DNA from 4 places in the Undibacterium sp. TC9W genome. Region 1 is predicted to be linked to each of the others. Evidence: predicted binding sites of a transcription regulator. Region 1 holds the regulator's gene; each other region holds the start of a gene.

What was found. The regulator sigma-54, encoded in region 1, starts transcription at its own class of promoters, with help from an activator protein. The targets are predictions, from matches to a motif close to TGGCANGNAANCTGCTTT.
Region 2: the regulator sigma-54 is predicted to act here: its motif matches at 1,853-1,870, upstream of ACO0LN_RS28845 (pilin).
Region 3: the regulator sigma-54 is predicted to act here: its motif matches at 1,769-1,786, upstream of ACO0LN_RS21315 (pilin).
Region 4: the regulator sigma-54 is predicted to act here: its motif matches at 1,242-1,259, upstream of ACO0LN_RS13355 (ammonium transporter).

The regions. Positions count from the first base shown of each region.
Region 1 is NZ_JBMPPJ010000013.1:54,976-58,141, forward strand. Features, by position in the region: gene hpf (ribosome hibernation-promoting factor, HPF/YfiA family) at 293-640, opposite strand; gene ACO0LN_RS18510 (RNA polymerase factor sigma-54) at 748-2,238, opposite strand; gene lptB (LPS export ABC transporter ATP-binding protein) at 2,250-3,005, opposite strand; gene ACO0LN_RS18520 (LptA/OstA family protein) at 3,007-3,166, opposite strand, start outside.
Region 2 is NZ_JBMPPJ010000036.1:366-3,531, forward strand. Features, by position in the region: gene ACO0LN_RS28835 (pilin) at 1-370, opposite strand, end outside; gene ACO0LN_RS28840 (pilin) at 769-1,221, opposite strand; gene ACO0LN_RS28845 (pilin) at 1,344-1,808, opposite strand; gene ACO0LN_RS28850 (FHA domain-containing protein) at 2,248-2,856, opposite strand; gene ACO0LN_RS28855 (Stp1/IreP family PP2C-type Ser/Thr phosphatase) at 2,886-3,166, opposite strand, start outside.
Region 3 is NZ_JBMPPJ010000017.1:3,119-6,284, forward strand. Features, by position in the region: gene ACO0LN_RS21310 (tetratricopeptide repeat protein) at 1-1,072, shown strand, start outside; gene ACO0LN_RS21315 (pilin) at 1,266-1,727, opposite strand; gene ggt (gamma-glutamyltransferase) at 2,225-3,166, opposite strand, start outside.
Region 4 is NZ_JBMPPJ010000008.1:58,182-61,347, reverse strand. Features, by position in the region: gene ACO0LN_RS13355 (ammonium transporter) at 1-1,191, opposite strand, end outside; gene ACO0LN_RS13350 (YHS domain-containing (seleno)protein) at 1,557-2,060, shown strand; gene ACO0LN_RS13345 (nitronate monooxygenase) at 2,130-3,166, opposite strand, start outside.

The sequences.
Region 1 (3,166 bases):
AATCGCTTTAGTCAAAGCGCCACTTGTAACAAGCACCATGGCATACAGCGAACGTCACTGGATTCCAGCTAAAAGCACGCTGGAATGACGTTAATAAAAATGCCGTGAATCAACTAATTCGCAGCTTTTTGAGCGATGGACGTGACAAGTAGTAATAAAAGTAAACTATTTATTTGAAATTTAAAGCATCAAAAACCAGCCGTACAAAGAAACCATTCACCCAACAAAAAGGACGCCTTCTAGCGTCCTTGTTTTGGATGTCCGCAACCCTGTTCGGGCAAGGACTGGGGTCTTATGAAGCCGATGCCGGATCAGGTATGTGCTTGATGGCGTCGTGCTGATGGTCTTGCATTTTATCTTTATGCTTGATGACCTGGCGATCAAGTTTATCTACCAGTGCATCAATGGCTGCATACAGATCATGCGCCAGACTTTCAACGTGGATATCTTTACCGCTGATATGCAAATTAATGTCAGCTTTGTGTCGTTTATCCTTTTCCCGGAGCTTGTCCACCGTCAGGATGACGGCGATATCAATGACCTGGTCGAAATGCCGCCTGATACGTTCTAGTTTGGTATGTACATATTCACGAATTGCAGGAGTTACTTCGACGTGATGTCCACTGATGGTGAGATTCATACTGTGCTCCTATAGTGATGTTGCTTGCTATAACGATACGCTCTCAGCATTTATTTGCCTTGAGCTAAATCATATATAGCAATTCAAACCGTGATTACAAGGACTGCTTACAAAGATTTACGCAAACTGACTGGGGGGATTTTGAGGGCTTCACGGTATTTGGCAACTGTCCGTCGGGCAATTACCATGCCCTGTTCACCCAGCATGTCTGCAATTTTGCTATCAGAGAGTGGGCTTTTCTGGTCTTCTGCTCCTATCAACTGCTTGATGAGTGCACGTATCGCGGTGGAAGATGCTTCACCCCCTGTTTCCGTCGCGACATGGCTGCCGAAAAAGTACTTCAACTCAAACATGCCATGTGGGGTCAACATGTATTTTTGGGTTGTTACACGTGAGATAGTGCTCTCGTGTAATCCTAGTGTATCAGCAATTTCGCGCAAAACAAGGGGGCGCATTGCAACAGCACCGTGGGTGAAAAAATTGCGTTGCCTTTCGACTATGGCTTGTGCAACGCGCAATATAGTCTCAAAACGCTGCCGCATATTCTTGATAAGCCAGCGTGCTTCCTGCAATTGTGCGCCCATGCCAGCTTCACCACGGTTTTGCTTCATGATGTTGGCATACATGCTGCTGACTCGCAGCCTGGGCATGACATCCTGATTCAGCATGACTTGCCAGCCGTTGCCGGATTTTCTGACGATCACATCGGGTACAACATAGTCAGATTCATCCGCAGCAAAGGCCAGGCCGGGGCGCGGTTTGCACTGGCGGATGACAGTTTGTGCATCGCGCAAATCTTCGTCATCGCAATCGAAGATTTTCTTGAGTTTGGTGAAATCTCTTTGTGCAAATAAAGCCAGTTGTGTTTCAACAATTTGCAATGCCAGCCTGCGTATGACGAAAGCAACTTTTGGTAAACGCCTGATTTGCAAGGCCAGGCATTCAGACGGGCTGCGCGCACCGACACCTGCCGGGTCAAAGCTTTGCAGCATGTTCAGCGCAAATGCCAGCTCTTCTGGTTCTACGCACAGCTCCAGTGGCAAACTGGCATGTATTTCATCTAATGTTTCGGTCAGGTAACCGTTATTGTCGAGCGCATCGATCATCAACTCGACCAGAGCACGGTCACGCGGTTCGCGCAGGTTCAGGCGCATCTGTTCCAGCAAGTGCTCGCGCAAGGTGATATGAGCAGCACCCAGCTGCGGGCGGCCATCCTCATCATCGCCAGATTTGCTGCCATGCTGTACATCATCAAAGCCCCAGTCTTCTTCGCTGGAGGTGGTGCTGTCATTGCTGATGACGGTTTCTGCATCTGCGGCAGCCGGTTCTGCTGACCTGTCACTGTCTTCTCTTGCTGCCGGTGCTTCCATGCCGGCATCGGTAGAAGTACTGCTGGTATTGATGGCACCGTCGGCCAGCAGGCGTACGGCGTGATCGAGGGGATCATCGACACGTTCCAACATGGGGTTATCAGTCAGCAGCGTCTCCAGCTCCTGATGCAATTCCAAAGTGGATAACTGCAATAATCGTATTGATTGCTGCAATTGCGGCGTTAAGGCCAGATGTTGTGAGGTACGTAGTTGCAGGCTTTGTTTCATGATGATTCCCGTCACATCCGGAAGTGTTCTCCGAGATAAACGCGACGTACAGATTCATTTTGTATGATGTCGTCAGGCTTGCCGCTGGCAAGTACCGCGCCCTGGTTGATGATATAGGCGTGATCGCAGATGCCCAGGGTTTCGCGCACATTATGATCGGTGATCAGCACACCTATGCCGCGCTCCTTGAGGAAGCGCACGATGCGCTGGATTTCAATGACGGCGATAGGGTCAACACCGGCAAAGGGTTCATCCAGCAAGACAAAGCGTGGATTGGTCGCCAGTGCACGGGCAATTTCGACGCGGCGGCGTTCGCCACCTGACAGTGACAGCGCCTGGCTTTCACGTATTTTTTCTATCTGCAAATCTGCCAGCAGAGCATTGAGCCTTTGCTCAATTTTCTTGGCACCGAGATATTTCCCTTCGCTGTCTTTTTGCAATTCGAGGACGGCACGGATATTGTCTTCTACCGTCAGCTTGCGAAATACCGAAGCTTCCTGTGGCAGGTAAGACAAACCCAGTACGGCGCGCTCGTGAATAGGCAGTTGCGAAATATTCACATCATCAATCGTGATATCCCCGGCGTCGGAAGGTACCAGGCCAACGATCATGTAAAACGAAGTGGTCTTGCCTGCGCCATTCGGCCCCAGCAAACCCACGACCTCGCCGCTTTTCAAGAGCAAGGAAACATCGCGCACCACCTGGCGCGCACCGTAGCGCTTTTGCAAGCCCTTGACAAGCAAGGTGCTGCTTGACTGTGCTGTCATCTTATTTAGCCTGTTTTTCTGGTTTTGGTTGCAAGGTGATGGTGATATTGCCTGAGCCATCTACATGCTGGCCACTGGTCGAATTCGTGCCAACAAAAACATCATTCTTGCTGTCATATGACAGGTATTCACCTTCCTGTTCCTGGGTGACGCGCTTGCCT
Region 2 (3,166 bases), on a different contig from region 1:
TGTTTGCCTGACCAGATGAGATTGTTGGAGTCAATGTCAGTGTCAAAGGAACACCAGCAGTTGTTGTTGCACCAGTTTGTGTTGCAGTGATGATACCCAGACCAGCTGTAGTCGGGATTACTGGAAGGAATTTAGTCGTAACTGGGAAAGATGGGATGCCATTTGAACCAGTCGTTACGCAGTTAGTCCACGCGCCGTCGTTCTGGTAGCAAATCGCCATCGCCTTCTTCAAGCTCTGCAGTTCTGAAACTGCGCCGGCAGCACGGGTACGGGACGTGTAATCAGAATACTGAGGAATAGCGATCGCTGCCAAGATACCGATAATTGCAACAACAATCATCAATTCGATCAACGTAAAGCCGCGTTGCATTTTTTACATAGGTAATTTCATTTGTTACTCCTACATGTAAAGGTTCTATCTGTAAGCAAAAACAAGTTTATCGAGATGAAAATATGCTTCACTATCGCTTGGTGAGCGTCGTAGTTGACGTTACACCTAGCGTCAAGAACATATCAAGCACACGTTTACTATCGATTAACTTACTGCAAATAAGCAGTTTTTTTATCATTTGACTTGCAAATAATAATTTTGCTGTCTCATTCATTACTTGGTACAAATTGGGTTCATTGCCAATATCTGCTGGAAAATATTACTAAAAAACAATTTTTCACATTTAATATTTGGCATTTATGAATATATTTTTGATCACTTGCTAAAAAAAAAGCCCACCATAATAAAGTGGGCTTTTTTGACAATCAAACCAGCTATTATGGGCAGCCGCCTTGACCAGCTTTCAAACCACGGATTGGATCGCAGACTGTGCCGGATGCTGTCCAGATCATGTTTGCCTGACCAGAAGAGATTGTTGGTGTCAATGTCAGTGTCAAAGCAACACCAGCAGTGGTTGTTGCACCAGTTTGTGTTGCAGTGATGATACCCAGACCAGCTGCAGTTGGGATTGCTGGCAGGAATTTAGTTGTAACTGGGAAAGATGGGATACCGTTAGAACCTGTAGTTGCACAGTTAGTCCATGCACCTTCATTTTGGTAGCAAATTGCCATTGCAGATTTCAGACTATCCAGTTCCGAAACCGCGCCAGCTGCACGAGTACGGGATGTGTAATCAGAATACTGAGGGATAGCGATCGCTGCCAGGATACCGATAATTGCAACAACAATCATCAATTCGATCAACGTAAAACCACGTTGCACGGTTTGCATATTTAATTTCATTTGCTGCCTCATTATAAAATTGAATCTTTAAAAAAAATTGACCGGGAGTTCATAATAAAAAAAGCCCACAATACAATGAAGTGGGCTTTTTTTGACAATCAAACCAGCTATTATGGGCAGCCGCCTTGACCAGCTTTCAAACCACGGATTGGATCGCAGACTGTGCCGGATGCTGTCCAGATCATGTTTGCTTGACCAGAAGAGATTGTTGGTGTCAATGTCAGTGTCAAAGGAACACCAGCAGTTGTTGTCGCACCAGTTTGTGTTGCAGTGATGATACCCAGACCAGCTGCAGTTGGGATTACTGGCAGGAATTTAGTTGTAACTGGGAAAGATGGGATACCGTTAGAACCTGTAGTTGCACAGTTAGTCCATGCACCTTCATTTTGGTAGCAAATTGCCATTGCAGATTTCAGACTATCCAGTTCCGAAACCGCGCCAGCTGCACGAGTACGGGATGTGTAATCAGAATACTGAGGGATAGCGATCGCTGCCAAGATACCGATAATTGCCACAACAATCATCAATTCGATCAGTGTAAAGCCGCGTTGCAGCTGTTTAGGGATAGCTTTCATTATGAACTCCAGGAAAAGTTGAAATCAGGGACTACGGTTCACATGTAGCAATCACCGTGCCAGTTTGTGTTTACTGCGCAACTCCGCATTTTCTTATGCATAAATCAGCGATTCCATAAGCCATTGATTAACTAGTGACGAAATGCGTCAGCAATTGCAACTTAATCAATGCAAATATTTGTCAATGTTTGTGTAAGATAACAAAGATGACTGACAAGTCTGTCAGTCATGTAAAGAATTGTTTCAATACTTGATGAAAATATGAAAATTTTTTTACTTGGCAACTGCCTGACATATATAGCATAAACGCAAGCAGATGGGCAGAGGATGCGTAGCCAGGTCACCTGGCTCATCAAATGAAGCGAGGGAAGCTTTACCAGCAAACCCAATAGTTTGGGCTATCCCCGCCCTGGTGGCGCAGGCAGGGCTGAAATGAGTTCTAGTAGAAAATCACTGCCATTTTTGTCCCTGCCAGTTCTATCATGTCGGCATGCTTGAGGGTATGTGGTTTGTCCTTGATGGACTGGGTATTAACCGTTGCTGCAGCGTTGCCTTCGACCTGGGCAATCACATAATCCTTGCCTTGCTGGGTAATCGCAATGACCTGGGAGCCAGGGCTGCCTATCGTAGTCACGGGCTTGACGAGGTTGAGTTCCTTGCCTGCATTAGGGCCCGTCATGACTTTGATCTTGGCTCTTGGTTTTTCAACAGCCGCAGGTTGCGCCTGGCCTGGCTCAGGCACAAAAGTCTGCTTGCCTGACTCTTCTACCTGGAAACGCAATTTGTATTTACCAATGTCGATGACATCATCATGCTGCAACAAATGTTTTTTGATTGGCTGGGCATTGACCATGGTGCCATTGGTGCTGCCAAGGTCAAGTACGAAAGAGCCGCTGGAAGAAGTATCAATTGCCGCATGCTGACCGCTGACAGTCAGGTGATCAATGACGATATCGTTACTTGGGCGCCGGCCTACTGTGAGGCGTGATTTGCTGATAGTGATTTCTTGCTGAACCAAACCATTAAAGGTGACGATAATTTTCGCCATAAATCTCTCATCAATTCATAATCCCCGACCTACCGGGTAAATGTTCTTTTTAACCAAGACTTGTTTTCTTCACCGACCAGCCTGAACAGGACTACAGAAATATTATCCAGCCCCCCCCTGTCCTTGGCAGCATCAATCAGCGCTTCGGCACAAGGCTGAAGCTCGGTCGCGTGCTGCCTGATCAAGGATTGGATTTCATCATGCCCGAGCATATCGGTCAATCCATCCGAACACATCAGATACAAATCTTCATCTTCAGTATGGTGTGTATGCAACTCCGTATGCACTTCTTCCAGAGTACCCACTGCCC
Region 3 (3,166 bases), on a different contig from region 1:
CTATGTTTCGCCAGATTTTCGCCGGCATGCAGTCCAGTATTTTCTCGAGCCTTTGCTCGCGCATCATGACTCGTCTGGTTTTGAGTTGTATGCCTACGCAGAATTGAAATATGAAGATGCAGTCACTGAGCGTTATAAGACATATGTAGATCACTGGGTGCCCACGGCAGGCCTGTCTGATGACGAGCTGGCAGAGAGAATCCGGGCGGATGGCATCGATATTCTGATCGATCTTGCTGGTCATACGGGAAGTAACCGCTTGCAGGTATTTGCCCGCAAGCCAGCGCCGGTGCAGGTTTCGTGGCTGGGTTATGGTTACACCACTGGCCTCAAGGCGATTGATTATTTTCTGACCGATGATACTTGTGCTCCACCAGGCGCTGAAGCCGTATTTTCAGAGCAGCCCTGGCGCCTGGAGACACCCTCATTTGCATATCGTCCTGCCGATGGAATGGGCGAGGTCAGCACTCTGCCTGCCCTCAAAAATGGCTATGTAACCCTTGGTACGCTGACCAGGTCAGTCAGGATCAACCATCTCACCATACGTGTATGGGCAGCGATACTGAAAAAAATTGAAGGCGCAAAATTATTAATCAATAGCGGGAATTTTAAAAATGCCGATTTGCGCCGGGATCTCGAAGAAAAATTTGCCGCACTTGGCATAGACAAGTCCCGACTGGAGATAGGCTACGATACCCCGCCCTGGAATACCCTGAGAAAGATCGATATAGGCCTGGACTGTTTTCCGCACAATTCAGGTACTACACTATTTGAAACTTTGTATATGGGCGTACCCTATGTGACGCTGGCCGGGCGGCCTAGCGTTGGCTTGCTGGGTAGTTCAATTCTGAAAGGTATTGGTCATTCAGAATGGATAGCGCAAACTGAACAGGAATATATAGATAAAGTCGTCGAACTTGCCAGTAACACCAGCATGCTCGCACAAGTGCGTGAGACCTTGCGCGAACAGATGATACACAGCAAGTTGATGGATGAGGCGGGATTCTCGGCTAAAGTAGATGCCGCGCTGCGTAGCATGTGGATTACATGGTGCGAGGGAACGAAGGTATAAGTAGCGAGGGGGAGTGCGGGTGAAGGCTGCTACGATATCCAGGCCTTTGTTCAATCAAGCGCGAAAATCAAGGGCTATGCATGGCTTGATTGACATTGCGGGACATGCATTTCAGCACTGTTCCCGCCAGCCTGCTCATGTATTGCTTATGTATAGCTTATGTGCAGCTTCAGTGCAGCATAAATGCAGGATATTAGCAGCCGCCCTGGCCTGGTTTCAAACCGCGAATTGGATCACAGACAGTCCCTGTGTTTGCCCATATCATATTACTTTGCCCTGAGCTGATGGAAGGCGTCAATATGATGCTCAATGCAGTTCCTGTGCTGGTAGTTGCCCCTGTCGTTGCCTGCGTAATCACACCTGCATTCGAAATGGAGGGGGCCGCATTGGTCAAAAATTTTGATGTGATGACAGTAGGGATGGAATTGCTGCCCATGACCGTGCAGTTTGACCAGCTATTTTCATTCTGGTAGCAAATGGATAATTCTTTTTTCAGGCTATTGAGTTCGGATATCGCACCAGAAGCACGTGTGCGGGAAACATAATCAGAATATTGTGGAAAAGCGATTGCTGCCAGGATGCCGATGATGGCCACCACGATCATCAATTCTATGAGTGTGAAGCCTCGCTGAATTGTTTTTGAATATCTTTGCATTTCTTTCTCCTCAGCAGCAAAAGCAGTTTAGTTACGTCATAGACGCAAATTTTGTGCCAATCGTTTGAATGCGCTTAAAATCGCCAGCCGTATGCTAAAGCTGAACCCTTAAAGCCACAATTGTTCTTGCACCCAGCTTGCAATTGTTTGCCTTGTTGATACAGGAAAAATGCCCAATAGAAAGTTCGCAAGAAATATAAACTCTTGCAACCGGGAATAGCGCAAAAATATCTGGCCATGGAAAAATATCGGCCTGGGTTGTATCCAGTTTGATGAAGATATGACATCAGGCGCGATATTCTTGTCATTTTAGTTTTTTATATTGAAAAATACTAAAACGACAAATGTCAATGACAAAAAATGTCAATGCAATACAAAAATTTGCACTTGTTTCGAAATTGTTACACTTTAGGTCAGTGGTTTTTTAATAACGCGACAAAAGCTGTTATTTACTCCAGGCTGATTTGGCAGGTGGTGGTCCTGACTTAAAACTCCGTTTAAAACCCCAGCGCAGCACCATCCGGGTTGCGCGGATCGGAATACCCGGCAAAGCCTTGCGGGACTATCTGTATGGTTTGGGTCTTGCCCAGCGTGGCAGCAGGGCGCAGTACCTGGCCTTTTTGCTCCAGCAGGCGCAGGGTGTCCATGCTGATACCTTTTTCAAAGCGTAGCTGGTCTGGCAACCATTGCTGGTGTATGCGTGGCGAGATGGTAGCTTCGGCCACGTTCATGTCATGGTCTATGACGTTCAGGATGGTTTGCAGTGTTGTCGTGATAATGCGGCTGCCACCGGGGCTGCCGGTGACCAGGAAGGGCTTTCCATCCTTGAGTACGATGGTAGGCGACATCGAGCTTAAAGGCCGCTTCCATCCCTGTACAGCGTTGGCATCACCGCCCAGCAAGCCAAAGGCATTTGGTACGCCTGCCTTGACAGAGAAATCATCCATCTCATTATTCAGGACTATGCCTGTGCCAGTGGCAACGATACCGCTGCCAAAGTTGAGGTTCAGAGTATAAGTGGTAGCGACGATGTTGCCGAATTTGTCGGCGACGCTGTAATGCGTGGTCTGGTCGCTTTCATAGGGCAGGGGTTTGCCGGGTTTGATTTCGGCAGACGGTGTGGCGCGGTCTGGCTGTATTTTCTTGACCAGTTCATCCGCATAAGCGCGTGAAGTCAGGCCCTTGAGCGGCACCTTGTAATAGTCAGGGTCACCCAAAAATTCTGAACGGTCGGCATAGGCCAGCTTCATAACCTCGCTCAACTGATGCAGGGTCTGTGCGCTGTTGGCACCCTGTTCCTTGAGTGGGTAGTGCTCCAGCATGTTCAGCATCTGTATGATGTGCACGCCTCCAGAGCTCGGTGGCGGCATGGAGACTACTTCATAGCCGCGATAATTGCCGCGCACGGGTATGCGTTCCACTGCCTTGTAATTCTTCAG
Region 4 (3,166 bases), on a different contig from region 1:
ACCGATGGCATGCACGCCAAATACATCCAGTGAATCATCATAGCCACCCATGGATTTGAGTGAAGTCGCCCCCCAGTAACATGCCACTCCAGCCACTGCACCTATGGCCATTGCACCTGTCAGATCAACAAAACCAGATGCGGGCGTGATCGCCACCAAACCTGCGACAGCGCCAGAGACTATGCCCAGCACCGATGGTTTGCCACGGCGCAGCCATTCCACCAGCATCCAGGCCAGTGCCGACATCGCAGTCGCCACCTGTGTCACCAGCATCGCCAGCCCGGCGCGGCCATCTGCGGCACCGGCAGAACCGGCATTGAAACCAAACCAGCCTACCCATAACAGCGCTGCGCCTATCGCAGTCAGTAATAAATTATGCGGTGGCATGGGTTCCTTGCCAAAACCCAGACGTGGTCCGACGATCAAAGCAGCCACCAGGCCAGATACACCGGCATTGATATGCACCACAGTACCACCGGCAAAATCCAGCACGCCACGCGCCGCCAGCCAGCCTGTCGGTTCCCACACCCAATGCGCGACCGGCACATACACCAGCAAGGACCACAGCGTGATGAACAGCAGCAGGGCAGAGAACTTCATGCGCTCGGCAAAGGCACCGGTGATCAGGGCAGGGGTGATAATCGCAAACGTCATCTGGAACATCAGGAACACGCTTTCCGGTATTGTCGGTGCCAGTTGATGCACGCTGAGCTGCCCGGCTTCTTTCAAGAAGCTCACGCCGTGCAGCATGAACCTGTCCATGCTGCCCAGATAAGGCGAACCTGCCGTGAATACCAGGCTGTAACCCAGCACCACCCACAAGACCGTGACGATGCAGGTAGTTGCCAAGCTATGCGCCATCGTGCCCAGGGCATTTTTCTTGCGCACCATGCCGGTATAGAACAGGGCCAGGCCGGGTATGGTCATCAGTAATACCAGTGCCGTTGAGGTCAGCATCCAGGCGGTGTCGCCAGCACTGATTTTGTCGGCGGCGATCATGCCCGGCTTGGTCATGGCTGGTGGGGTGGCTGCAGCCACTACAGGTGCTGTTGCGGCACTTGCTACAGAACTGGCTGGCGCAGTGTCTTGTGCGTAGCAGGTGCCGCCATACAGGAAAAGGCTGATGGAGAAGAAAAATGAGAAGAAAAATGAGACAGAAAGCAGGAAGCTGGAGAGAACGCGTATTTTCATCAGGCTGGCCTTTTCAAAAACATCGTCAATGACACACAAGCATGTGCTTTGCAGCATTTTTCATGCCAAGGCTGATACCAGTAAATTTGGTCTTGCTCGCAACTAATCAGGGAAAGAAATTGCTTGTGATATCAGTGCGGGCAGGTGCATGCACCAAAATGTAAGCAAATATTTCTGCATGGCATGAATTTGCACGCAGAGAGTGCCAAATCAGAATCGGTGATAATTATTCCATTTCAAGGAATAATGAATTCAATATTATGATTATTCTTTGCTTTGATGAACTGAATTAAAGTGCCTGTCATTCGCTGCGCATGAGCAAGGCGAATCTCAAACCCGCTTTCAACCATTTAAAGGAGCACGCCATGTCACTCACTTCCATATCACGCACTTCCAGCAGCCTGGTCAACAAAATCAAATTTATCTTCTTGTCAGCATTAGCCGCATTATCTCTGGCAGCAGTACCTGGCATCAGCGCCGCTGATACGGTCGCCAATAGCGTCATAGGTGCACGTGGCTACGATCTCACGACTTTTTTCACCAGTGAAAAACCTGCCCATGGCACCGGTCATCATGTGGCGACCGTGGATGGTGTTGATTACCTGTTCACCAGTGAAGAAAACAAAAAGACTTTCCAGGCTAACCCAGAGAAATATTTGCCAGCCTTTGGTGGCTACTGCGCATATGGCGCTTCCATAGGCAAGAAATTTGTTGCCGACCCGGATGTGTATGACATCGTCGATAACAAACTCTACTTTAATCTTGATACCAAGATCCGCGCGATCTGGGCAAAGGACATTGCAGGCAATATCGATCTTGCAAAAACCAACTGGAAAACCATCGCCAGCAAAAAACCATCTGAACTCTGATTGCTCGCACATATAAAAACGCCGCTTTGCCCAAGGGCTAAAGCGGCGTTTTGTTTTCAGCTTGTCAGATCAGACCGGCAGGGCAATCTGGTGATCTACACTGAATTGATAATCGCGGAATACATGTTCAGCACTCAGCAATTCATAAGTACCATCCGGCAGCTTGCGGGTCGTGTCTTTCAGGCGGTAAGTCATTTGCCCACAAGTCCAGCAATTAAAGTTGCGCATATGGGTGCACAGGCAAGTCTTGTCCATGACAGAGACTTTCTTGGCATCAGGGTGGGCTGCCACTTCGCGGTTATACGAAGTGATGTAAGCGCAGTTACCATTGCCATCAAGCAGGTAACCATAGGATTCACAACCAGGGCGTATGCCATCGCCTATGGCAGGCGTGTTCTTTAGCATGCGCATGGGGTAACCGGTAGGCGAGATATTATTGACTTCGATATCGCCTTCACTGGCCTTGAAGTATTCCTGCTTGACGTTGTCTGGAAGGCCGCATTCATGAGTAACCGTAAAGCGGGTTGCTACCTGCACCCCGGCAGCGCCGTTTTGCAAAAAGGATACGGCATCGCTGCCTGTGAAAATACCACCGGCTGCTATCAGCGGGATATCGAGGTTTTCTGCCTTCAGATACTGGACGATCTCAGTGACGATGGTTTGCAGGTCATATTCTGCCCAGTCCATACCAAAACCCAGATGGCCGCCAGCCAGTGGGCCTTCGACAATGACGTAATCCGGCAGGCGGTTCAGCCGGGAATTTTTGCGCAGGAATAATTGCAGCGCACGTACCGAAGAAACGATGATGCCCAGCTTGGCATCGCGGAAGCGCGGGTGATCGGCGATCAGGCCAAACGAGCCCAGGTGCAGACCAGCACTCATGGTAATGCCATCAATACCGGCATCGAGTGAAGACTCCAGGCGCACTTTCAGGGTTTCGCGTGGACCGTTCATGGTCAGCTTTTCCATACAATTGACAAAGATCATGCCCGAGCCCTGCTTGGCTTCCATGGTCTTGCCCACGTGCATACGGGTGGCTTCTGCCAGTTGATCAAGGTTGAACTTGATGTCAGTCTTGTCGGAATTGTTGATATTGTATTTGTAGA